2 linked regions of the Tolumonas auensis DSM 9187 genome follow. The protein of the gene in region 2 interacts with the protein of the main gene of each other region in a pairwise test. Links are inferred from orthologs where the notes say so. Each region holds a gene or a part of one and is shown on either strand. Other genes may lie near its edges. The genes, in order: panC and yfcD.

Evidence for each region.
Region 1: the proteins of yfcD (region 2) and panC interact in binary tests that used the Escherichia coli proteins (3 or more experiments, as listed by UniProt). The link is inferred for Tolumonas auensis DSM 9187 from one-to-one orthologs.

Annotation. Positions count from the first base shown.
Region 1 is NC_012691.1:2,518,025-2,526,620, forward strand. Bases 5,802-8,596 are described here. They hold panC (pantoate--beta-alanine ligase), read left to right. Parts: upstream 5,802-6,663; coding sequence 6,664-7,530; downstream 7,531-8,596. Other genes in these bases: folK (2-amino-4-hydroxy-6-hydroxymethyldihydropteridine diphosphokinase), read left to right, coding at 5,802-5,834; panB (3-methyl-2-oxobutanoate hydroxymethyltransferase), read left to right, coding at 5,857-6,651; panD (aspartate 1-decarboxylase), read left to right, coding at 7,595-7,975; pth (aminoacyl-tRNA hydrolase), read left to right, coding at 8,016-8,596. Also shown: TOLA_RS11660 (efflux RND transporter permease subunit), read right to left, coding at 1-2,497; TOLA_RS11665 (efflux RND transporter periplasmic adaptor subunit), read right to left, coding at 2,503-3,624; polynucleotide adenylyltransferase PcnB, read left to right, coding at 3,830-5,356; more of folK, read left to right, coding at 5,349-5,801. UniProt on the Escherichia coli protein: Catalyzes the condensation of pantoate with beta-alanine in an ATP-dependent reaction via a pantoyl-adenylate intermediate.
Region 2 is NC_012691.1:1,390,083-1,407,223, reverse strand. What follows is about bases 8,577-11,570. They hold yfcD (NUDIX hydrolase YfcD), read right to left. Parts: upstream 10,323-11,570; coding sequence 9,831-10,322; downstream 8,577-9,830. Other genes in these bases: TOLA_RS06495 (inorganic phosphate transporter), read right to left, coding at 10,921-11,570; TOLA_RS06500 (GNAT family N-acetyltransferase), read left to right, coding at 10,389-10,868; TOLA_RS06510 (LTA synthase family protein), read left to right, coding at 8,577-9,792. In the rest of the region: TOLA_RS16775 (hypothetical protein), read left to right, coding at 1-1,035; ATP-dependent RNA helicase HrpA, read right to left, coding at 1,128-5,009; TOLA_RS06515 (ATP-binding protein), read right to left, coding at 5,165-7,702; more of TOLA_RS06510, read left to right, coding at 7,891-8,576; more of TOLA_RS06495, read right to left, coding at 11,571-12,396; TOLA_RS06490 (DUF1107 domain-containing protein), read left to right, coding at 12,644-12,865; TOLA_RS06485 (DUF2845 domain-containing protein), read right to left, coding at 12,862-13,176; ribA (GTP cyclohydrolase II), read left to right, coding at 13,371-13,964; TOLA_RS06475 (calcium-binding protein), read right to left, coding at 14,103-17,141.

The sequences.
Region 1 (8,596 bases), 1.1 Mb from region 2 along the record:
GTTCTTCTTTTACCTGATCCAACGCTTTTAAGGCATCGCCAAGCGCCATTCCGGAACTCATATTAAAAGAGATAGTCGCTGCGGGTAATGTCCCCAGATGATTGACAGTGAGCGTCTGGGGCTGACGTTTGAAACTGGCGACAGTATCCAGACTGATCAGGACACCATCATTATTTCGTACCCGGATCCGGCTTAAATCTGCAGCCTGCTGCTGCCGTTCCGGTAATACTTCCAGAATCACAGCATACTGATCCGTATCAGCATAAATGGTAGACACCTGACGTGCGGCAAATGCACTCTGCAGTGCCGTTTCAACCTGACTATACGTCAATCCGTAGCTGGCAAGCTTATCGCGATCTACGGCCACGGAAAGACCGGCACCAACGACCTCCTGGTCACTGGTCACATCACGCAGCCCCGGAATCGCTCTGATTGCCGTAAGGAAACGATCATGCCACTGCGTCAGTTCATTAAAATCATTACTCTGGACGGTGAACTGATATTCGGATGCCGTCGACATGCCGCCGATACGAATCGACGGCGGATTACGCAGATAGACGCTGAGCCCCGGAATATGGTTCACCTTCTGCCGCAGTTCAGCAATCACCTGATCAGCGGAAAGACGCTGCTCCCGCGGAACCAGCCGGATCGTCATGGATCCACCGTTGGCACTGCCATTCGGGCCAGTACTGCCAACCGACGACATAAATGCAGCAACGTTGGGATCCGCCTTCACGATTTCAGCAACCTGCTGCTGCATGCGGGATAAGGTTGCAAAAGAAGTATCCGGTGCCGCTTTGGTGGTCAGAGTGATCTGGCCGCTGTCTGTGCTCGGTAAAAAATCCTTTGGCAATTGCTGATACAGCAGCACCGTTAATGCCATGCTGACAAAAAAAGTGAACATCACCCAGCGGGGATGACGCAGAACGGCAACCAGAGACACGCTGTAACTTTCCGTTAATGTGCTGAAACCTCGCTCCAGCCATTGAGACAACCGACCCTGCGTTGCGGTTGTTTGTTCCGCCCGTAACACCCGGCTGCAGAGCATCGGTGTCAGTGTTAACGAAACCAGACCTGATACTGCAATGGCAGCACTAATGGTGACCGCAAACTCATGCAGCAGACGCCCCATCAACCCGCCCATAAACAGAAGAGGAATAAACACGGCAATCAGCGACAGCGTCATCGACAAGATGGTAAAACCGATCTCCCGGGCCCCTTTCCTTGCTGCCTGCATCGCCCCCATGCCCTGCTCCATGTGGCGGACGATATTTTCCATCATCACGATAGCATCATCGACCACAAAACCGACCGCAAGAGTCAAAGCCAGCAAAGAGAGGTTATCCAAACTGTAATTCAGTAAATACATTACCGGCACCGCACCTAATACTGACAGCGGCACAGCCAGTGCCGGGATCACGGTTGCAGACAGATTACGCAGGAATAACCAGATAACCAGTACGACCAGCGCACAGGAAAGTAACAAGGTAAATTGCACATCATGGATAGAGGCGCGGATCGACTCGCTGCGATCGTATAAGATATCCATCTGGATCGAATCAGGCAGGATCGACTGAAATTGAGGTAACGCCTGACGTACAGCATCAACGGTGCTGATCGTATTGGCACCCGCCTGCCGCTGTACCGCGAGAATGATACCTGGCTTATCAATAAACCAGCTGGCAACACGGGTATTTTCCTCACTATCCAGCACATTCGCGATACTGGAAAGATAAAGCGGCGCGCCATTGCGGTAAGCAACGACCAGCTTACGGTATGCGGCTGCATTTTTAAGCTGTCCGTTACTCTTCAGACTTAAGCTACGGAATTCACCGTCCAAATCACCCAGTGGCTGATTAACATTATTATCCGCAACCGCGGTGGCCAGCTCATCCAGTCCCAGATTATGGGCGGTCAGTTTATCCGGATCAGCCTGAATACGAACCGCGTAAGGTTTCGAACCATATACCGAAACCTGCGCTACTCCGGGCAGCATAGAAAGTGATTGTGCCAGCTTACTTTCGGCATACTCAGTCACCGTAGAAATCGGCAAGCTATCAGAGTGCAACGCAATAAGAAAAACGGGAGCATCCGCCGGATTCGATTTACGCATCGACGGCGATGACGTCATGTTCTGGGGCAATTTGCGTTGTGCGGAGCTGAGCGCACTCTGCACATCCAGCGCTGCCGCATCAATATTTCTGTCGAGATCAAATTGCAGCGTGATCCGGGTGATACCCTGAGAACTCGAGGAGCTAATGTTATCGATACCGGAAATGGTCGCCAGCTGCCCTTCCAGTGGTGTTGCGACCGCCGAAGCCATCGTTTCCGGTGACGCCCCTGACAAACTGGCTGTGACGTTAATAGTCGGAAAGTCGATCTGCGGTAATTCACTGACCGGCAATGCCCGGTAAGCCAGAATGCCAAACAGCGTAAAGAATGCCATCAGCAGGCAAGTCATCACCGGCCGGCGGATAGATAACATCGAGAGTTGCATGATCTCTACTCCGCTCCGGATTTGGTAGTTGAAGCAATACTGACCGGTGAACCATCATTCAGCCGGAATTGCCCTTCGGTGACCACCAGATCACCCTGTTGTAATTCACCCTGAATTGCACTCCAGCCATCGTTTGCGGCCAGTTCTTCAACCATGATCCGCTGTACAATCCCATTATCAACCACAAACAGTTGCAATCCTTCCGGTCCCTGCTGCAACGCCTTTCCCGGTATAACCAGCACTTGCTTTAAGGTTCGTGCTGCCATCTGCACCGTAACATATTGCCCGGGTAACCAGTCGCCTGACGGATTGGCAAAGTCGGCTTTCAGTGTGATCGTGCCACTGCTGCTATCAACGTTATTATCCAGGAAAGTAACCGAGCCGTGACGCTGTTCGACCGCTGTGCCGGAGTTAATCTGCGCGGTGACATCCAGTGCACCGGTACGTAATGATTCCTGTAAATCAGGAAGATATTTTTCCGGTAAGGTAAAACTGACCGATATTGGATCCAGCTGATTCAGCGTAGTCAGTATGGTGTTATATGCCTGCACGGTGGCACCGGCAGAAACCAGATGTGCGCCGGTACGTCCACTGAAAGGTGCTTTGATTTTGGTGTAATCCAGATTACGGGCCGCAATAGCCAGACTGGCTTCGTCCTGTTTTACCTGTGCGGCAGCCGATTGTTCGGCAGCCTGATAACCATTCATATCTGCTTCAGATACAAACTTTTTCTGCAGCAATACTTTCGCTCTGCTCAAATCAGCCTGCGCTTTTTTCAACAAAGCCTGATCCTGCTGCAGAACCGCTTTTGCCTGCTGCCATTTATTGCGGTAATCACTGTCATCCAGCTCAATCAGTACTTGTCCTGCGCTGACCGAAGCCCCCTCGTTAAAGAAAATTTTCGAGATCTGGCCTTCTATCCGGGGCTTCAGTTCCACCGACGATTTCGCAACAACACGCCCGACAGCTTGCCAGCCAGCCTTAAAATCTTCTCTTTTTACCGGCGCCACCACGACCTGCGTTGATTTCTTTACTGATGCAGCAGGTTGTTTCTGTTCATTTAAGGAAAAACGATACCCGACGACAACAATCACAGCGGCTAATACAATCCAACGCCAGATGTTCATATTTTCTCCATTACTTATAATTGAACAACCCCTGACCGGCCCAGGATGGTAGTCTGCATGTTAATGGTGGTAAAAGTGTGTCAGGCAGCAGGATCAGCGCCATAAATTACCGTGCCACCTGAAAAAAGCATGATCAGGCCGCCCCGATGTTCGCATTTACGCTGGGGTGCGCTATCATACCGCCCGCTCTTTTTTTGTGTCAGAAATTCCGAGGTGTACTATTTTTTCCCATATCGCCAATTTGTATCGCAAAGTGCTTGGTAAAGAAGAGACACCAGCGACGCCAAAAACAACCCCGACTGAACCCGCTGCGCCAAAGCGTCAGCGCGCTGTCAGCGAGAAAAAAACGGCTGTCAGCTCAGGCTCACCACGACGTATTTTAACCCGGGACCAACACAGCATCTCTCGTAGCATGATCAGTGAAAACGCACTGAAGGTGCTTTATCGTCTGCATAAAGCCGGTTATCAGGGATATCTGGTTGGTGGCGGGGTGCGTGATTTATTGCTGGGAAAAATACCGAAAGATTTTGATGTGGTCACTGACGCACATCCTGAACAGATCCGTAAATTATTTAATAATTGCCGCCTGATTGGACGCCGTTTCCGACTGGCTCATATCGTATTTGGCCGTGATATCATCGAAGTTGCCACCTTCCGCGGACATCACCATCAGGTTAACACCAGCAAAAATATTGCTGAACAATCCGAAGAAGGTATGCTGCTGCGCGATAACGTGTACGGCACCATCGAGGAAGACGCAGAACGCCGCGACTTCACCGTGAACGCGCTGTATTACAACATCAAAGATTTTTCACTGCATGATTTCCATGGCGGACTGAATGATCTGGCTGCAGGTAAGCTGGAACTGATCGGTGATCCGGAAACCCGCTACCGGGAAGATCCGGTACGGATGCTGCGTGCCGTTCGCTTTGCCGCAAAACTGGGCCTGACCATCAGTGACCGCAGTGCTGAACCGATCTCCCGGCTCGCCCCTCTGCTGCAGGATATTCCGTCTGCCCGTCTGTTTGAGGAAACCATCAAACTGTTCCTGGCAGGGCACGCGCTCAGCACTTATCAGCTACTGCGTAAATTCGGTCTGTTCCAGCAATTGTTCCCGCAAGCGGCAAAACTGCTGACACCGGATAATAATTCAGCCTATGAGCGCTTCCTGGAAAAAGCATTAGCGAACTCAGATAAGCGGGTAGCAACCGAACAGCCGGTTACCCCGACATTCTTCTATGCCACCCTGCTGTGGGGTGTAGTGGCAATGCGTCAGCGTGAAATCAGCAACGAAAGCAATCTGCCCTATCTGGATTCCATGCAGATGGCGATGAACGAAGCGATTGAACAGCAGATCCATAGGGTTGCCATTCCACGTCGTTTTACCAGCGATGTACGGGAAATCTGGTTGCTGCAGGAACGTCTGCCGCGCTATTCCGGCAAGCGGGCCGAAAAACTGTTTGCCCAGCCAAAATTCCGTGCCGCTTTCGATTTCCTCGAATTACGGGCGCATGTTGAACCACGTCTGCGCGATATCGTCGCCTGGTGGCAGGATTATCAGCAGACACATGACTTTATCCGTCCGGAACATACGCATGCCCGCCCGGCACGTACGGCCACGGCAACTACTGCTGCTGTTGAACAACCTCAGAGCGAAGAACATGCGCCGCGCAAACGACCACACCGCCGTCGTCGTTATCCGCAGCAATCCGGCCAGCGTCGCCATGACTGAGGTTTTTGTTGCTCTCGGGGCTAATCTGACTGAACCCCGGGTGCAGATCTTGCGGGCGATTAAAGCGCTGCAGCAGCTACCGGCAAGTGAACTGGTCTCCTGTTCTCCGCTGTATAGCTCAGCCCCGATGGGACCACAGGATCAGCCGGACTACATTAATGCCGTAGCCCGGTTGAATACATCGCTGGCCCCCCATGCACTGCTGGATGAATTGCAACGCATTGAGCTGGAACAAGGGCGTGAGCGTAAAGATGAGCGCTGGGGTCCGCGGACACTGGATCTGGATTTACTTTTGTATGGACAGCAGATTATTCAGGATGAACGTTTGACCGTCCCTCATTACGGTATGACTCAGCGGGCTTTCGTACTGGTGCCGTTATTTGACATAGCACCACAGCTGGCATTACCGGATGGACGTCAGTTAGCCGGACTGGTTGCTGCCTGTGATCGCAGTACACTGTTCCGCCTACCGGATTAATTATTGTTTCACAGGAGTCGCTATGAGCAAAATCAGCCTGACCCAGGTGCAGAAAATGAAACAAAGCGGAGAAAAGATCGCCATGATCACCGCTTACGATGCCACCTTTGCCCGTCTGTTTGATGATGAAGGTGTTCATTCCATTTTAGTTGGCGACTCGCTGGGCATGGTGGTTCAGGGTCATAACGACACACTACCGGTAACAGTAAACGATATGGTTTATCACACCGCTAACGTAGCCCGTGGCGTACAAAACGCCCTGCTGATTGCCGACCTGCCATTCATGAGTTACAGCGATGTGCACTCCGCATGCATCAACGCAGGCCGTCTGATGGCTGCGGGTGCCAAGATGGTGAAAATTGAAGGTGGCGACTGGCTGTGCGACACCGTAAAACAACTTAACCGCAATGGCATTCCTGTCTGTGCGCATCTGGGCTTAACCCCGCAATCCGTGCATCTGTTCGGTGGTTTCCGCATTCAGGGCCGTGACGCACAGCGGGCAGAAGAAATTTATCACCACGCATTAGCATTGCAAACCGCCGGTGTTCAGATGGTCGTGCTGGAATGTGTGCCAGAACAACTGGCTGAACGGATCACCAAAGCATTACGTATTCCGGTGATCGGTATCGGTGCCGGTGCGCAAACTGATGGCCAGGTATTAGTCATGCAGGATGCATTAGGTGTAACAACCGGTTATATCCCTAAATTCAGTAAAAATTTCCTGGCAGAAACGGGAGATGTACGAAAAGCTATCCAGCTCTATGTCGAGCAGGTAGCCAACGGCCAATTCCCGGCTGCTGAACATACCTTCAATTAAGGAAGTCCGATCGTGTTAGTCACCGAACAGATCGACGCCCTGCGCGCCGTTATCCGGGAACATCGTCAACAAGGCAAACGCATCGCGTTTGTCCCGACTATGGGAAATCTGCACAATGGTCACCTGACCCTAGTGCGTGAAGCCAAGAACCATGCTGATGTCGTTATCGTCAGTATTTTTGTTAACCCGATGCAGTTTGATCGGGCAGAAGATCTGGTTAATTACCCGCGCACGCTGAGTGACGACTGTGCATTACTGGAACAGGAAGGTGTAACGGCTGTATTCACGCCGACTCCGGCCATCATGTATCCGCAGGGTCTGGAAACACAGACTTTTGTGGAAGTTCCGGAGATCTCTTATTTGCTGGAAGGTGCCATGCGTCCCGGCCATTTCCGCGGTGTCAGCACGGTCGTTACCAAACTGTTCAATATCGTACAGCCGGATGTGGCTTGTTTTGGTCAGAAAGATTACCAACAACTGGCGCTGATCCGTAAAATGGTACGTGATATGACCATGCCGATTGAAATTATCGGAGTCCCAACAGTACGGGCAGAAGATGGTCTGGCGCTCAGCTCCCGGAATGGTTACCTGACCGCAGAAGAACGCCTTATTGCACCAACACTGGCGAAAGTTATGGGTTGGATCGGCGAACAATTGCCAGCACGGCAAACTGCTATTCCGGCACTGATTACCGAAGCAGCAGACAAACTGAATTCGGCTGGTTTCCGTACCGATGCAATTGATATTGTGGATGCTGAGACGCTGCTGCCATTGAGCGGACAAAGTACCGAAGCTGTTATTCTGATGGCCGCATGGCTGGGCAATCGAGCTCGTTTGATCGATAATTTAGTGGTCAATTTGCGCGCAACCACCAGATAGTTTATAGTCGCGCCGCTGGTGTGATCTGTGGCACACCGAAGCCGAGTTACGTAAGGAAAAAGCAATGCAACGAATCATGCTGCGAGGCAAACTGCATCAGGCCCGTGTTACCCATGCGGTACTGAATTATGAAGGCTCCTGTGGAATCGATCAGGACTTTCTGGATGCTGCCGGTATCGTCGAATATGAAGCGATTGATATCTACAACATTGAAAATGGCGAGCGTTTTTCCACTTATGCTATTTCTGGTGAGCGCGGTTCCCGCATGATCTCCCTGAATGGTGCTGCTGCACGTAAAGCTGCTGTGGGCGACCGCATCATCATCTGTGCCTACGGGCCGATGACCGAAGATGAAGTCGCACAGCATAAGCCGCGATTGGTTTATCTGGATGCCCAGAACAACATTGTCCGCACCAGTAAAGACATTCCGCTGCAACTGGCCTGATAAAGGCCAGTTTTCTTTCTATCTGCCGGAACTGTTTGTTATGACACAACCAATACAGCTGATTGTCGGGCTGGGCAATCCCGGTCCGGAATATGCCAATACCCGCCATAATGCCGGGGCATGGTATGTTGCTTCGCTGGCTGAACGTTACAACGGCAGTCTGCGCGAAGATCCTAAATATTTCGGCCTGACCGGACGCATTCAGATCAACGGGCAAGATGTCCGCTTGCTGATCCCGACTACGTTTATGAATCTGAGCGGAAAATCAGTCGTCGCCTTGGCTAAATTTTTCCAGATCCCGCCAGAGAGTATTCTGGTGGCGCATGATGAACTGGATCTGCCGCCGGGTGTTGCCAAGTTTAAACAAGGCGGTGGCCACGGTGGGCATAATGGCCTGAAAGATATCATCAATAAACTGGGCAATAACAATCAATTTCATCGCCTGCGTTTAGGTATCGGCCACCCCGGAACAAAAGAACAAGTTGTTGGTTTTGTGCTGACCAAAGCACCAAAAGCAGAACAACAACTGATTGACGACGCGCTGGACGAAGCGGTGCGCGCAACTGATATACTATTCACTAATGATATGACCAAAGCCATGAATCGCTTACACAGCTTCAA
Region 2 (17,141 bases):
TTGTGGCCAAAAGAAGTATTCGGATATACCAATCTGGATACTAAAGGTGATCCGATCCGTTTTGACAGCGTCTTCAAAATTGAATCCAAAGATGCCGCGACTATGACCTCACTGCAGAAACTGCGTGGATTTATACCTGACTATGGGAAAGATGATAAATCCCTGAGTAAATTCGCGATTGGTCTTAACGTTGATGAACTGGCGCCGGTGATTACAGATTTGTGGAATCGGACAACTCAGGCCCAGGTAACCTGCACCGCGCTGAAAGACATTCAGAATAGCCTGAAGATGGCTAATCCATCCATGCTGGCGATGGGCACGGCAATGGTTCAGGGACTGCAGGGCGTTAGTTTTAATCTGCAGGAACTGAAGCTGAAAGATGATGCGGCTGACATGCCCGCCGCCATTGAAAAACTCTCTTTTGTTGCTTCTGTTTCCGGCAAACAACCTCAGCAACTGTGGGGCATGCTGAGCATGGTCAATCCGGAATTGGCAAGTATGGTAAAACTGCCTGCCGATGGTCAGAGCGTCGATCTGCCTATACCACCGGTTCTGCCGTTACCCGATAAAGTAAAACTGGGCTTATACGGTCAGCACATTACTATCTTTACCGGAGAATCCGGTGCGAAGCTGGCCGCTTCACTGGCTAAACAGCCTCTGGCTGCTAACGGATTCTACCAGTTAGGTCTGGATTACAGTCTGCTGGCAGATATGGCTCAGTTTGGACGCCATCAGTTCGAACAGGCAGCAACAGAGAATGCGGTACAGCCAGAAACAGCAACCTCGGCCGCTGAAATGACTACAGAGCCTTCTGCTGCCACAGCCACTGCATCCGCTGCATCCGCTGCATCCGCTGCATCCGCTGCATCCGCTGCATCCGCTGCATCAAGCAGCATGACCGATGAAGAAAAAGAAGTGCAGCAAGTTGTGAATATGCTGGAAGAAATGCGCGGTGTTCGTCTGCTTACCGGAATGGATTTTGAACAAAACGGTATTACTATCAAAGGCAGCATGGAATTACCGCAGAAAAAATAACTGGCAGAAAAATAGCTGATCGTCAGATAACAAATTGGCCTCTTAACTGAGGCCAATTTTTTTCCTATCCGATAATGTCTGACGTCATCGGATTACACTTTGATGGCTTCTATCGCCTGCAATACCCGCTTATCGGATACCGCATAGGGTGTCCCCAGAACCTGGGCAAAATAAGAGATACGCAGTTCTTCAATCATCCAGCGGATATTGCGAACCTCTTCCGGTATCGCCTGCCCTTTGGGTAATTTCCCCAGCAACTGCTGATAAGCCTGTTCGGCATGCTGCACTTTGAGCATATACATACGATCACGGTTTGCATCGACCGGGATCTTTTCCATCCGTCGCTCTATACCTTTCATATAACGCAACAGATCGGGTAACCGGGCCGCGCCCGTTTCAGTCACAAAGCCTTTATGAATCAAGCGCTCTAGTTGTGCCTGAATATCTGAATGGGAAAACGCCAGTTCCAGCGTCATCTTGCCTTTGAACTGTTTGCGGATACCATGTGCTGCGGTCAGGATCTGCTCCACCTGCGCGGCAATTTTCACCACAGCCTCATTAAGCTCACCACGGATGAGCTCTTTTTGCTGCTGGAAAGTATCACTATCCCATGACAATCCGCCATGCTGCTGCATCAGTTGATCACAACCACAGGCGATACAGTCATCGATCAAGTCCGCGACTTTACCGAACGGTGTAAAATAAAGCCCCAGCTTCGCTTTATTCGGCAGTTTTTCCTGCAGATATTTAATTGGTGACGGCACGTTTAACAGCACCAGCCGGCGTTGACCAGCCCACATCGCGGACTGCTGTGCAGCCGGTGAATCAAACAGCTGAATCGCAACAGAATCCTTCTGATCGACCAGTGCCGGATACGCTTTTACCTCAAACCCGCCCCGTTTCTGACTATATTGCTGTGGCAAAGGGCCAAAACTCCATAGCGTCAGCCCTTCCTGCTCAATGTCATCATCCGCGACCTGAGATAAGGTTTGTTGTACCTGTTCGCGCAGCTGCTCTTTCAGCAACAGCAGATCTTTGCTTTCCGCAACCTTCCGACGCTTATCATCAATGACCCTGAAGGTCATCTTCAGGTGATCGGGTATCGCATTCCAGTCCCAGCATTCGCGCGGCACGGTCAGGCCACTCATCCGTTTCAGCTGACGTTCAACTGCATCCAGTAGTGGCCCCTGCTCCGGCGAAATAGATGCCAGCAACGCATCAGCATAGTTAGGGGCAGGTACAAAATTCTTACGCCACTGCTTCGGTAATGACTTAATCAGCGCGATCAGCAGTTCATGCCGCATCCCGGGGATCAGCCAGTCAAAACCCAACGGTTCAACTTGATTCAGTAATGGCAACGGAATATGTACGGTGACACCATCCGCTTCTTCGCCGGGTTCAAACTGGTAAGAAAGACGGAATTTAAGCCGTCCCTGCGTCCACTGATTCGGATAGTCATGTTCATTGATATGAGACGCATCACCCTGCAACAGCATTTCACGTTCGAAATTGAGCAGTTCCGGGGTTTCTTTACTTGCGACCATCCACCAACTGTCAAAATGGCGGGCAGAAACGACATCAGCAGGAATATGCGCATCGTAGAACAGATACAGTGTTTCATCATCCACCAGAATATCGCGGCGACGGGATTTTGCTTCAAGCGCTTCTACTTCCGCCAGCAATTTACGGTTTTCAGCGAAGAAACGGTGCCGGGTTTCAAAGTCACCTTCCACCAATGCCCGGCGAATAAAAAGTTCGCGGCTGACCACAGGGTCAATAGTGCCATACTGAACTTCGCGATCGGCGACCAGCGTAATGCCATACAACGTGACTTTCTCTGAAGCCAGCACCGCGCCGGCTTTTTTGGACCAGCGCGGATCACTGTAATTCTTTTTGATCAGATGCTGAGCCAGCGGTTCGATCCATTCCGGCTGGATCCGGGCTGCGGTACGGCCATACAAACGTGACGTTTCGGTAAGTTCAGCAACCATGCTCCATTTGGGCGGTTTTTTGAACAGACCAGAGCCAGGAAAAATCATAAAACGGGCGTTCCGGGCACCAATGTATTCAGATTTATCGCCGTCTTTTACCCCGATATGGCTCAGCAATCCTGTAAGAATGGCGCTATGAATGGCCTGCTCTGGCGCAGCATCCTGGTTAATCGTCAAGCTCAGCTCACGAGTCGCCTGACGCACCTGATAATGAATATCCTGCCATTCACGCAGTCGTAAATAAGAGAGAAATTCCTTCTGGCACTGCTTACGGAACTGATTCTGACTCAGTGTATCCTGCTGTTCCTGCACATAGTTCCACAGATTGAGAAAGGCCTGAAAATCAGAGTCTTTATCCTCAAACCGGCGATGTTTTTCATCCGATGCCTGCTGTTTATCCATCGGGCGTTCACGTGGATCCTGAATACTCAATGCAGAGGTAATGATCAGGATCTCTTCGAGACAGCCAAACTGTGGCGCAGCCAGCACCATCCGAGCTAAACGCGGGTCCAGCGGAACACGAGCCAGCTGCCGCCCCAGTGGGGTCAGCCGCAATGACTGTTTGCCTTCAATGGAGCCACTGATTGCACCTAATTCCTCCAGCAAACGCAGACCATCTTTGATATGGCGGCTATCCGGCGCTTCGACAAACGGGAAGCGGCTCATATCCCCCAGACCTAATGCCAGCATCTGTAATATGACCGATGCCAGATTAGTACGCAGAATCTCAGGATCGGTGAATTCAGGCCGGCCTAAAAAATCCAGCTCTGAATAAAGACGAATACAGATACCCGCAGCGACACGACCACAGCGACCTTTACGCTGATTGGCACTCGCCTGGGAGACTGGTTCAATAGGCAAGCGTTGTACTTTGGTTTTGTACGAATAACGGCTGATTCGTGCCGTACCCGGATCGATCACATAACGGATGCCGGGTACAGTCAGTGATGTCTCCGCCACGTTGGTTGCCAGAACGATACGTCGTCCGGCGTGCGGGGAAAAAATCCGGTTTTGTTCCGCATTCGACAGGCGTGAATACAGTGGCAGGATTTCGGTATCCCGCAGATTCCGTTTCCGCAATGCATCTGCGGTATCTCTGATCTCGCGCTCCCCGTTCATAAAGATCAGGATGTCGCCAAGGCCTTCGACGCACAGCTCATCCACGGCATTAAACAGCCCTTGCAGCGGATCGCTGTCCTCTTCTTCCTGCCACGGACGATAGCGCACTTCCACCGGGTAGGTACGCCCGGAGACTTCAATGACCGGCGCATTACTGAAATGGCGGGAAAAACGCTGCGGATCAATCGTCGCTGAGGTAATGATCAGTTTTAAATCAGGACGTTTGGGCAGTAATTGCTTCAGATAACCGAGGATAAAATCGATGTTGAGACTGCGCTCATGCGCTTCATCGATAATGATCGTGTCATATTGCGTCAGCATCCGGTCATTCTGAATTTCCGCCAGCAAGATACCGTCGGTCATCAGTTTGATATATGAGCTTTCGTTTACCTGATCATGAAAACGAACCTTGTAGCCGACATGAGAGCCCAGCTCACAATGCAATTCTTCCGCGATACGTGCAGCAACCGTTCGCGCCGCCAGACGCCGGGGTTGCGTATGCCCTATCATCCCCTGCAGACCACGTCCGGCTTCGATACAGATTTTCGGTAACTGCGTTGTCTTACCCGAACCGGTTTCGCCCGCGACAATCACCACCTGATGCTTACGGATGGCGTCAGCGATATCATGCCGTTTATCGGTTACCGGCAGATCAGGGTAATGCAATTGAGGAATATTTTGCTGACGTAACAGTGCCCGTCCGCGCGCTTTTTCAAGCTCCTGCCCGATTATCGTTAAAACAGCGGCTTGTTTATTAGCCGGTAATCGCTGCACGCCTTGTAAGCGGCGTTGTAACTGAATTTTATCAACGGGAAGGCATTCAGACAGCTGGCTTTGCAGCGAACGAAGAATTGCATCAGACAAAACGTGACTCCAGATCGGTTAACACAGGCAGACCAGCAGTCTGCACGGTTCATGCCTGCGAATGCTAACAGGTCAGACCCGATCCAGAAACAGTAGAAAGCAATATTCTCGATCAGAAACCCCGCATGGATCGCGGCCGGGGTAACCGTATTACCTCAGGGGATATAATTCAGCATTTTCTGAATTACCGCCCAGGCATGCGAAACATCCATCGGACTAATCAGGACATAATCGAAGGCTAATTCAGACGTCTCCATTTGTGATACGGACATCATCGCATCCGTTACGGCAATGACAGGTACACATTTGGCGATTTCAGACTGGCGCAATTGCTGAAGCAGAACATACGCATCCATATCATGCAGATGGGTATCAACCAATATCAGATGGGGATGGATCTGATTCAGCATCGTCAATGCGTTTTCTGCGGAAAAAGCTGAAGAAATAATGACCTGATTTTGCCCTGACAGACGTTCCAGTCGCCAGACTGATTCCTGATCACAGCCGACACATAATATATGGTATTTTTCAGGCGTTATTTCTGCCGGGTAATTATCTGTAATGGCTGCATCAGATAATAATCCGACCGGACTGTCGACTAATAATAAATCAATCCAGAAAACTGAACCTTTCTGCCACTGACTGCTAAATCCGATTCTGCCATTCATCGACTCAATGAGTTGCTTTGAAATAGACAGCCCGATCCCTGTACCTTTTATTCCTGAAGTCTCATGTCCCAGACGATTAAATGGTGTAAAAAGTTCTGTTTGTTTTTCCGGAGAGATACCTCTGCCACTATCACGAACGCTTATGCGCAGATATTTATCTTTAATTTCAGCAGAAACATTTATTTTCCCATTCAGATAATTATATTTAATCGCATTAGAAAGCAGATTAATCAAAACCTGACGAAGACGAGTACTATCGGCCATCACCAGCACCATGGTTTCCGGCAATTCTGCAGATAATGATAATTGCTCTTTTACTGCCATCGGGCGCAGCATCTCATTACACTCTTTAATCACCCGAATTGCATCAACTGGCTCTATTTTTAATAACGAGCCTTTACTTTCTATATGAGACAGATTGAGTACATCATCAATAAGATTAAGCAGATGCGTGCCCGCAGTCATGATCTCGTCAATATAATCCTTTCGATCCCGGACTGATAATTTATTATCATCCTTCTGCAGCAATTGACCAAAGCCAAGAATGGCATTAAGTGGTGTTCTCAGTTCATGACTCATGCTGGATAAAAACAGACCTTTCGTTTTATTAGCCGAATCAGCATCTTCTTTTGCCCGTCGCAGAGCACAAGTGATCTCATCAAGCTTTTTCCCCATATTCACAATCGCGCTGGCTGTACCCTGCAGCTCTGCAATTCTGAACTCAGGTTTATCCAGCTGATACTCTTCCCTGCCAATTTGATCGACCATCCCTTTCATATGTAATAAAGGTTCTGAGATCGATTTACTCATAGAGCGCGAACTGAGCCAGATAAAGAAAATAAAGACCATGTAAAACAAACCAAGACCCGCAATCATCAGATAACCAATCTGTTCAAATTGCTTAGCCAGACTATTGGTTTCAGCATATATCTGATTTTCATCAACAATGGTGATCAGCTTCCAGCGTGTTTCCGGTATGGTATTCCAGGCTATTAACTTTTTATTTCCTTTCAGAGTCAGAAAACCTTTACCACTGACACTGTTTTTTATATCAGCAACTATCTGCTGAGAATCTTTTCTCAGAAACAGATTAAATTGTTCCGGTTTGAATATTTCTTTTTTTATTGCTTCCTGATAACTATGTGTCGTTAATTCATTCAACCCGAAGTCGACCTCGCCCTCCGGTGGCAATGCCATGATATTCCCGTTATTGTTAACAAGGATGGCATATCCGCCCCACGGGATCTCAAGTCCCTGTATTTTTTCAATGATGGAGCCAACGGTAATATCCAGCCCAACCACACCTTCAAGAAAATCACCGTTATAAACAGGGGCAATGCAGGATGCCATCCAGCCATTCCCGGCCGGATCAATATAAACATCCGTCCACTTTGCCGTGCGTGAAGGATTGTTTTTGCCATCAGCAAGATAATAGAAATTGTAATCAGGAATAATCATATCTGCAGGATATTGATCCGGCGTAAAAAACCAGGGATAAATCCTGTTGTAGGAATCCCAGCTATTAAAATAGGCTGCTGCAATTAACGGGTTATTCTCTTTTATTTGTTTCATTAAAGGATCAAGCTGAGACAGGCGCCAGACCTTTTCATGATCCTGTTTTGATAATGGTGTCGCTGCAGAGTAGAAAGATGCAGCACCATTCAGATCTTTTACTGAGTGAAAAACGCCCTTTGTAGACACCGCATAATTTGATTTTTCTGCATCTGAGACAAAGAAATGCTCATCGGTTAAAACCCGCTTTGTCTCGGCTCTGTATATTTCTGTCTGACGGGATATAGATAAGATCTGTTCCCGGATAATTCCGGATTCTCTCTGTGCAGATATTTGCAGTTCGCTGTCTGCTTTCTGATACAGATAATCCATGTTGGTTTCACGGATCAGGTTATTACTGATTAAATAAACGGCAATCAATACGGTTTCAACTAAAACCAATGGCACCAGAGCACTGCGAACCATTGCACGCCATACCCATTTTTGAGCTGAAACACCTGCCGATTGCTGCATAACCATCTCCGTTTTCTAAATCGCGGAAAGAGTACCGCATATTAATTTTTATTGCGCTGTCTCTGGTAACAACAGACTCCCACCTCGGTGCTGAATCACATTCCCGAAACGCAAATCCTGACCGTTAAGGATGTACTAAGGTAATTCGCGTACCATAGCGACATTCTGTTGTAGTAGGTTTTTGTCTCGTGAAACAAAACAGTTCAGTCAGTCGTTACCGCTTTGCTATTTGGTTAAGTTTTTTATTTATCGTCACCAACACTCTCAGTCGCATTGTACTGACCGTGATGGCTTCAGAAAAAAATTCCCTCTCATTTATCGATCTCGGCTATTCATTCATCAGCGGCATTATTTATGATCTCGCAACTCTGAGTTACGTGCTGATCCCCGTTCTGCTCTGGCTGACCCTGATTCCGTTAAGCTGGCGGAAAAATAATATATGGAAAGTGTCCGGCTGGATTTTCAGCATCATGGCAGCCTATTCCCTAGTCATACTGGCCGTCAGTGAATGGGTTTTCTGGGATGAATTTGAAAGCCGTTTTAACTTTATCGCGGTTGATTATCTGGTTTATACCAATGAAGTCATTGGCAATATCCGGCAGTCTTACCCATTACTGATCTGGTTAAGTTTATGTGCTCTCACCAGTCTGGTACTGGTTGTTCTTATCAACCGTTTGCCATTTCTGATCCGCTGGGGTCATATTCCACGCACACAGATGCTGTCAGGCCTGATCATTGCTCAATTACTGGTTAATCTCGGATTATCCGGTCAGGCAAAAGATTTGCGGGAAAACCGTTATGCGAATGAACTGGCGGGAAGCGGACTGTATTCTCTGTTTTATGCTTTTAATAACAACGAACTGAACTACCGTCATTTCTATCAGACGGAAGATGATTCTTCTGCTAATGCAATTGTTCGTGAACAACTCTCTACGCCAGACGCTCATTTCACCTCCACATCAGGTACGGATATATGGCGTGATATTAAGCATTCCGGTGCCGAACGTCGTTTGAATGTAGTATTGATCTCGGTTGAAAGTCTTTCAGCGGACTACTTAGGTAAATTTGGCAACAGCAAAAGCCTGACGCCGAATCTGGATCAGTTAGCGGATACCGGCATGCTGTTTACCCGCCTGTATGCCACGGGAAACCGTACTGTGCGCGGGCTGGAAGCCTTATCGCTGGCTGTGCCACCAACACCGGGACAATCCATCGTACGCCGTCCGGATAATGAATCGCTGTTTTCACTGGCCAGCGTATTCAACAGTAAAGGCTACTCTTCCTCCTTCCTGTATGGTGGCTACGGCACGTTCGATAATATGAACTACTTCTTTGCCAGTAACGGTTATAACGTGAAAGATCGTCTTGAATTAAAGAGTGATCAGATCACGCATGAAAACGTCTGGGGGGTGGCAGATGAAGATTTGTATGGCATGGCTTTGCGCGATTTTGATCAATCCAGCCAAAAAGGCAAACCTTTTTTTGCGCATATTATGACCACCAGTAATCATCGTCCATATACATTCCCTGAAAACCGGATTGATATGCCAACTGGCAGCCGTGCCGCGGCCGTAAAATATACCGACTGGGCGATTGGTAATTTTATCAAACAAGCCAGTAAACATAGCTGGTATAACGATACCGTTTTCGTGATTGTGGCAGACCACTGCTCATCCAGCGCCGGTAAAACTGATTTACCCGTAGAACGTTACCATATTCCGCTGATTGTCTGGTCGCCAGCCCACCTGCCGGCACAGAAAGTCGATCGTCTGATGAGTCAGGCGGATATTGCACCTACTCTGCTTGGTTTGCTGAATTTCTCTTATAAATCAAACTTCATGGGCGCGGATGTTTTTGCGACACCCAAAGGTCCGGAGAGAGCTTTTATTGCGACTTATCAGGGGCTTGGTTATCTGACACCGGATCGTCTGGTCATTCTGCGGCCACGCAAAGAGCCTGAAGTTCAGATGCTGGAAAATGCTTTTGCCAAAACAGCCAAAAGTAATGCGGAGCTGGTGAAAGAAGCTATCGCCTGGTATCAGTTCAGCAGCGATGCCTACAGTGAGGGGCGCATGAAGCTGGTTCATTGATGTTTAAAGAAAGGCCGCAGAATGAAGCGGCCTTTCACTTATTGCGCGGATAACCACAGGCGGATTGCAGCAAGCGAATCAGGCGTAAACTCTGCAGAACGGGCCAGAATTTCCCGTGGTGTCATCATTAATACATACTCCACTTCTTCAGCCTGCAGAGCTAATTCGCCGTCATACTGACAGCTGAAAAGTGCCCCCCATACCTTGCCTTCGTCATGTGCATGAAAAAATGAACCATGTGGCGTTAGCGGCACATCCCGGATGCCCATCTCCTCTTCCAGCTCACGATAGGCTGATGCCAGGATATCTTCGCCTGCGGAGACTACGCCACCACAACAGGCATCCAGCATCGAGGGGCAATAATCCTTCGTGGCAGTACGCCGCTGTACATAGACCTGCCCCTGCGCATTCGTAATGGCAATATATGAAGCCCGATGCAGCAATTTCTGCCGACGCATCTCGGATCGGGGAGCAGTACCGATGACATTATTGTTTTCATCGACGATATCTACCCATTCTTCCGTCATCATTCTTCCCTCGCTGATTTAAGCATATCGACGTAAAATACGTGCTTCACAGAAATAATGTTTAGTTTGATGATTATCCGCTCAATTAATGACACTGACTGGCCAGCCATCCTCAGCATCCAGAGTACCGTTTATCCGGGTATTACCCCCGAAACCGAAGCTGTTTTACGCTCGAAAGTGACTCTGGGCTCAGAAACCTGTCTGGCTGTTTCCGATCGGCAGAATAATGTCGTCGGTTATTGTCTGGCTCATCCGTGGCGCCGCAAGCCAGCATGCCTGCACACCATCTATGAAACACCGTCAGAACCGCAATTACTCTACATCCACGATATAGCAATTGCACCCGGGTATGCGGGAAAACGTTGTGGCAGGATGATTCTTCAGCATCTGCAATTATGGGCAAAACAGCACAGCTTTAACGAATTATCGCTGGTGTCACTTTCTCAGGCAATCACCTACTGGCAGCGACAAGGCTTTCAGCCGGTTGAGTACACCATTGATGCGGCACAATATGGTGAAGGTGCCAGCTACATGCTAAAGCAGATATGACAAAGGCCAGCAATGCTGGCCTTTCAAATTAACGCGTCAGGATCTGGTTTTATCAGTTAACGAAGATAAAAGTACCAAACCAGAACAGACCCGCTGACAGTGCGATGGTCACCGGCAGAGTTAACACCCATGCCAAAACGATATTTTTCACGGTGCCAGACTGCAGACCAGAACGGTTAGCCACCATTGTCCCTGCAACAGCAGAAGACAAAACGTGCGTAGTCGATACCGGTAAACCACTCATACTGGCAAGGCCGATAGCACTTGCAGCTGTGATCTGAGCCGCCATACCCTGCGAATAAGTCATACCCTTCTGACCAATTTTTTCACCTACGGTCAGAACAATACGACGCCATCCGATCATGGTACCGCCACCCAGCGCCAGAGCCACCGCGAAGATAACCCAGGTAGGTGCATATTCAGTGGTCAGCGTCAGGTCTTTACGCAGTTTGTTCAGATCTGAGATTTCAGAAGCCGGAATACCAGGTAATTTACTTACCTTCTTGGCCGTGTCATCCAGACATAACAGCAAACGACGAACTTCTCTGCGTTTTTCGACATCTAACTGATTATAGTGCTCAGTGCTGCCCAGCAGGTTTGCCACAGTCGCGATAGAAGACATTGAGTCTTTTGAATCACATTTAAATACCTGAGGCATCTCTGCATTCGGTACTTTTTTCAAATCAATCATTTGATCCAAATACACGCTGTTACGCTGGTAGAAATCACCCATGTGCAACGCGGCGTCTTTGGTTCTGCCGATCTGATAGCTGGTACTTTCCATATTCAGTACAAACTGACCTGGCACAATACCAATCAGAACCAGCATGATCATGCCAATACCTTTCTGACCATCGTTAGAACCATGCACAAAACTCACCCCCATCGCTGAAGCAATCAGCGTGAAACGAGTCCAGAATGGCGGACGTTTTTTGCCGTCCCATGTCTGACGCTCTTCAGGTGTTTTGTGGATCTTCGAGGTCGCAAAATATTTTTTTAATAAAAGCAGCAAACCGCCGGCAACTAATAATCCGACCAGCGGAGAAACGATCAGTGACAGCATGATATCAATTGCTTTTTGCACATTGATACCTTTGCTTATTTCAACACCGGTCATTAATGAATTCGCCAGGCCAACGCCGAGGATCGCGCCAATCAAAGTGTGTGAACTGGAAGCAGGAATACCAAAGTACCAGGTTCCGAGGTTCCAAAAAATTGCAGAGCTCAGCAATGCAAACACCATCACCAGACCATGAGCTGAAGCCACATTAAGCAACAGATCTACCGGTAACAAGTGCACAATGGCATAAGCAACACCCAGCCCACCGGCTAACACACCAGCACAGTTAAAAATACCGGATGCAACAACCGCCATATGCGGAGGCATTGCTTTGGTATAGATAACAGTTGCTACAGCATTCGCCGTATCATGGAAACCATTGATAAATTCATAGGCAAGAACAAATATCAATGCCACAGCTAAACCGAGACCCAATTCAAAGCTGAGTCCATTAAACATTTCTAGCATATATATTAATCATCAGTGGATAGACGCGGCGCATTATGACAGAAAGATGATCAATCGACAGTCTTGACTAAAAAAAAAGCCTGAAAAAATCAGGAAAAAAAGCCTCATAAGAAGCTGGTTGGGTGAGGATTTTTTGAATCGATTCCCTGTCTGAAATAAGCTTCATCAAATTATTACTTTTATGTAACAAAAAAGACACTCACAGATGAAACCATAGCAGCATCAAAACAAACTGTAGGTGCATTCTGTGAATCGTTCATTTCGCGAACATCAGGCTTTAAAAATTGCCAAATATATCCGCAGCTATTACCGGGGAAGTTTTTACATTGATCAGTCCGGGCCATTTCATTTTGATGCCGGCCGGGCCTGCTATGACGATGTAGAGAATGTGAAATGGAAAAAAATCCTCTCTCAGATCAATAAAGAGATCAAAAAGATGGGTTCACTACAAATGATGACCTTCAGCTAACCGCGGGGTCCATCCACAATTTTGGTTATAATACCGCCTTCAACCGTCACCATCTGTATAAAGTGATCCCGTCCCATATACATAGTCCAGACTTCGCCACTTCTGATGACTTGTCTGTGCCCATAGTCATCAATAATGACTCGCGTCGTATCATCCACAGTTAGCGGACGACCGCATTTTATCAATAAGACGGCCGCTGGATCCCCGACAGAAATCAGCGAGTTACCACAACGAATTGAGCCATCGGCCCAGGCAGAAGTGGATATAGCCAACAGAGTAGCAACTATAATAGTGAAAATTGATTTTTTCATGACTCACCTGAACCTCAAGTTTATACCGCAGCCTTTATACACTTCTTAAACTAATTTTACATCTCAGAGAATAAACAGGTGATAATTTTCGAATGATAGACTGAAACAAATTGAATTATTCTTAATTGCAGTTGCCAGCATAGGCAACAATCGTCACAATCGGACAGAACCTATATGAAGCAGAGAGGAAGTCCATGAGCAGTGTTTCTCTGGTCGCTAGTGCCGAATTGCCGACCCCTTGGGGCGTCTTTACTATGACCGGATTCAAAGAAGAGGCGACTGGTAAAGATCACGTGGCCTTATCAATGGGTGACATCACTACAGATGCTCCGGTATTAGCACGAATTCATTCCGAATGTCTCACTGGCGATGCCTTGTTTAGTTTACGTTGTGATTGCGGATTCCAGTTACAGGCAGCACTTCAGCGAATCGCCAAAGAAGAACGCGGTGTTTTATTGTATGTCCGCCAGGAAGGCCGAGGCATTGGTTTACTGAATAAGATCCATGCCTACCATTTACAGGATCAGGGCGCTGATACAGTAGAAGCCAATGAAGCGCTTGGTTTTGCGCCGGATCTACGTGATTACACGATTTGCGCCGACATGCTGAAATTACTGGATGTTAAATCATTGCGTTTAATGACGAACAATCCAAGAAAGATTAAGGCAATGGAAAAATATGGTATTCCTGTTGCTGAACGCGTGCCGCTGGAAGAAGGCAAAAATGCCTATAACGAATTTTATCTCGCGACCAAGGCCGGCAAACTAGGCCATATGCTGCACGATTGATTTCACACCCGGTACTGCAATGACAAAAGGCTTACTTAATTCTTTTAAGTAAGCCTTTCAGCATCAAACTCAGACAACATAACCACCGTTAAAGCACATCATAAACAGGGAGCAGACAAGCTGCTCCCGTTGGTTGTTTTAGTTATGGATAACGCCAGTTCCGTTCTGCAGGTAGGTTTGTAACTCAGTCAAAGTATCTGTCGGATTCTGAATGACAATGGTCATGTCTGTAATGTTCACGTCTCCGGATGCATGAACATTGACCAGAACATCACCATCCGTGTTGGTACCGAAACTCAGATAATTAGTCAGATCATTTGCCGGTTCATTTGTCAGTACGTCAGTTAAATCCAGCATATCATGCTGAGCTATAGAGAAATCAGTAATGGTATCGCTTGAACCGATATCGGCCGACGTCCATGTGAAAATATCCGCACCATCGCCACCCGTCAGAATATCATTACCCAAGTCACCGATAAGAGTATCTGTACCATATCCACCTAATAACACATCTTCCCCACTTCCTCCATGGAGAGTATCATCACCAGCCCGCCCATCAATGAAATCATTGCCCGCATCACCAAAGATCCCATCGTTGTAGACGGTGCCATATACGGCATCATTCCCTCCGCCATAGTGCAGATCTGTTACTCCCGAACCAGGAGTAGGAGTTAAGCTAGTGAACTCACCACCATCAGTATCCGGGCTAAGCCATTCCTGGTCGTGTCCAGTTAGAACATCAGTTAGATTGAATGTTTCAGAATAGTCTTCCTTATAATTATCATGTGGTGCTATATATTCATTCGAATTGATTAGATATGCAGACCCATCAGAATCCACAACCTGTATGTCAATTCCGAAGCCCTGTGGTTCAGATAACTGAATCGTTTCGCTGGTTGTCATATAGACACGGAATATAGTCTGACCATCTGCAGCATATAATTCATCAACATGAAAACTGGCCGAAGCAGGCATCTCAGCGTCAGCTAATACAGATATAGCCGCATTATGATCTGAGTCCTGAACGATGATATCCCAATGAATTGTTGCTCCTGCATAAAGCGTTGCGGTCGCTGTTCCAGGAGATTTAACTCTCATGTCGAAAGAATTGTCAGTTTTATTATAATTCATCTGCCAGCCAGTTCCCGAAGCATAGGTAATCGGTGGCAGAACCGCATAATCACTGGCCGGCAGGGACTCATTGCCCGCCAGATCAGTCTGGGTAGCATCCACCCGGACGGTATTCCCGTCAGTGGGTTCCAGCTCGGTAAAGGTGATTAGGCCGGTTACCGCATCGTAGGCATAGACATGGGTATCGCCCGGGGTTCTGCTGGTCAGGACGTCGTCTCCGGCATTCGCCAGGTACAGCTCGACCGTCCGGCTTTCCCCGCTGGTGATCTCCAGCGTTACAAAGCCACCATTCGCCAACTCGTCCTCATCAACGTCTACACTGATTTGGACATGGTCATCCCCCAATTCCGTACTACTCAATAAAGTATCGTTGTTGCTGTCATCCACAATGGTGACCACCGGACGTGGAGGTTCCAGGGTGTCCAGCACCGCATAGTCACTGCCCGGCAGGGATTCATTGCCCGCCAGGTCGGTCTGGGTGGCTTCCACCTGTACCGTACCGCCTTCTGCCGGTGTCAGCTCGGTAAAGGTGATGATGCCGGTGGCCGCATCGTAGGCATAGACATGGGTATCGCCCGGGGTTCTGCTGGTCAGGACGTCGTCTCCGGCATTCGCCAGGTACAGCTCGACCGTCCGGCTTTCCCCGCTGATGATCTCCAGCGTTACATAGCCGCCGTTCGCCAGTTCGCCCTCATCAATGTCCACACTGATCTGGACATGGTCTGTGCCCAGTTCATTCTCATTCAGCAGATGGTCGTCCGGGTTGTTGTCATCCACAATGGTGACCACCGGACGTGGAGGTTCCAGGGTGTCCAGCACCGCATAGTCACTGCCCGGCAGGGATTCATTGCCCGCCAGATCAGTCTGGGTGGCTTCCACCTGTACCGTACCGCCTTCTGCCGGTGTCAGCTCGGTAAAGGTGATGATGCCGGTGGCCGCATCGTAGGCATAGACATGGGTATCGCCCGGGGTTCTGCTGGTCAGGACGTCGTCTCCGGCATTCGCCAGGTACAGCTCGACCGTCCGGCTTTCCCCGCTGATGATCTCCAGCGTTACATAGCCGCCGTTCGCCAGTTCGCCCTCATCAATGTCCACACTGATCTGGACATGGTCTGTGCCCAGTTCATTCTCATTCAGCAGATGGTCGTCCGGGTTGTTGTCATCCACAATGGTGACCAGCGGACGTGGAGGTTCCAGGGTGTCCAGCACCGCATAGTCACTGCCCGGCAGGGATTCATTGCCCGCCAGGTCGGTTTGGGTGGCTTCCACCTGTACCGTACCGCCTTCTGCCGGTGTCAGCTCGGTAAAGGTGATGATGCCGGTGGCCGCATCGTAGGCATAGACATGGGTATCGCCCGGGGTTCTGCTGGTCAGGACGTCGTCTCCGGCATTCGCCAGGTACAGCTCGACCGTCCGGCTTTCCCCGCTGATGATCTCCAGCGTTACATAGCCGCCGTTCGCCAGTTCGCCCTCATCAATGTCCACACTGATCTGGACATGGTCTGTGCCCAGTTCATTCTCATTCAGCAGATGGTCGTCCGGGTTGTTGTCATCCACAATGGTGACCACCGGACGTGGAGGTTCCAGGGTGTCCAGCACCGCATAGTCACTGCCCGGCAGGGATTCATTGCCCGCCAGATCAGTCTGGGTGGCTTCCACCTGTACCGTACCGCCTTCTGCCGGTGTCAGCTCGGTAAAGGTGATGATGCCGGTGGCCGCATCGTAGGCATAGACATGGGTATCGCCCGGGGTTCTGCTGGTCAGGACGTCGTCTCCGGCATTCGCCAGGTACAGCTCGACCGTCCGGCTTTCCCCGCTGATGATCTCCAGCGTTACATAGCCGCCGTTCGCCAGTTCGCCCTCATCAATGTCCACACTGATCTGGACATGGTCTGTGCCCAGTTCATTCTCATTCAGCAGATGGTCGTCCGGGTTGTTGTCATCCACAATGGTGACCACCGGACGTGGAGGTTCCAGGGTGTCCAGCACCGCATAGTCACTGCCCGGCAGGGATTCATTGCCCGCCAGGTCGGTCTGGGTGGCTTC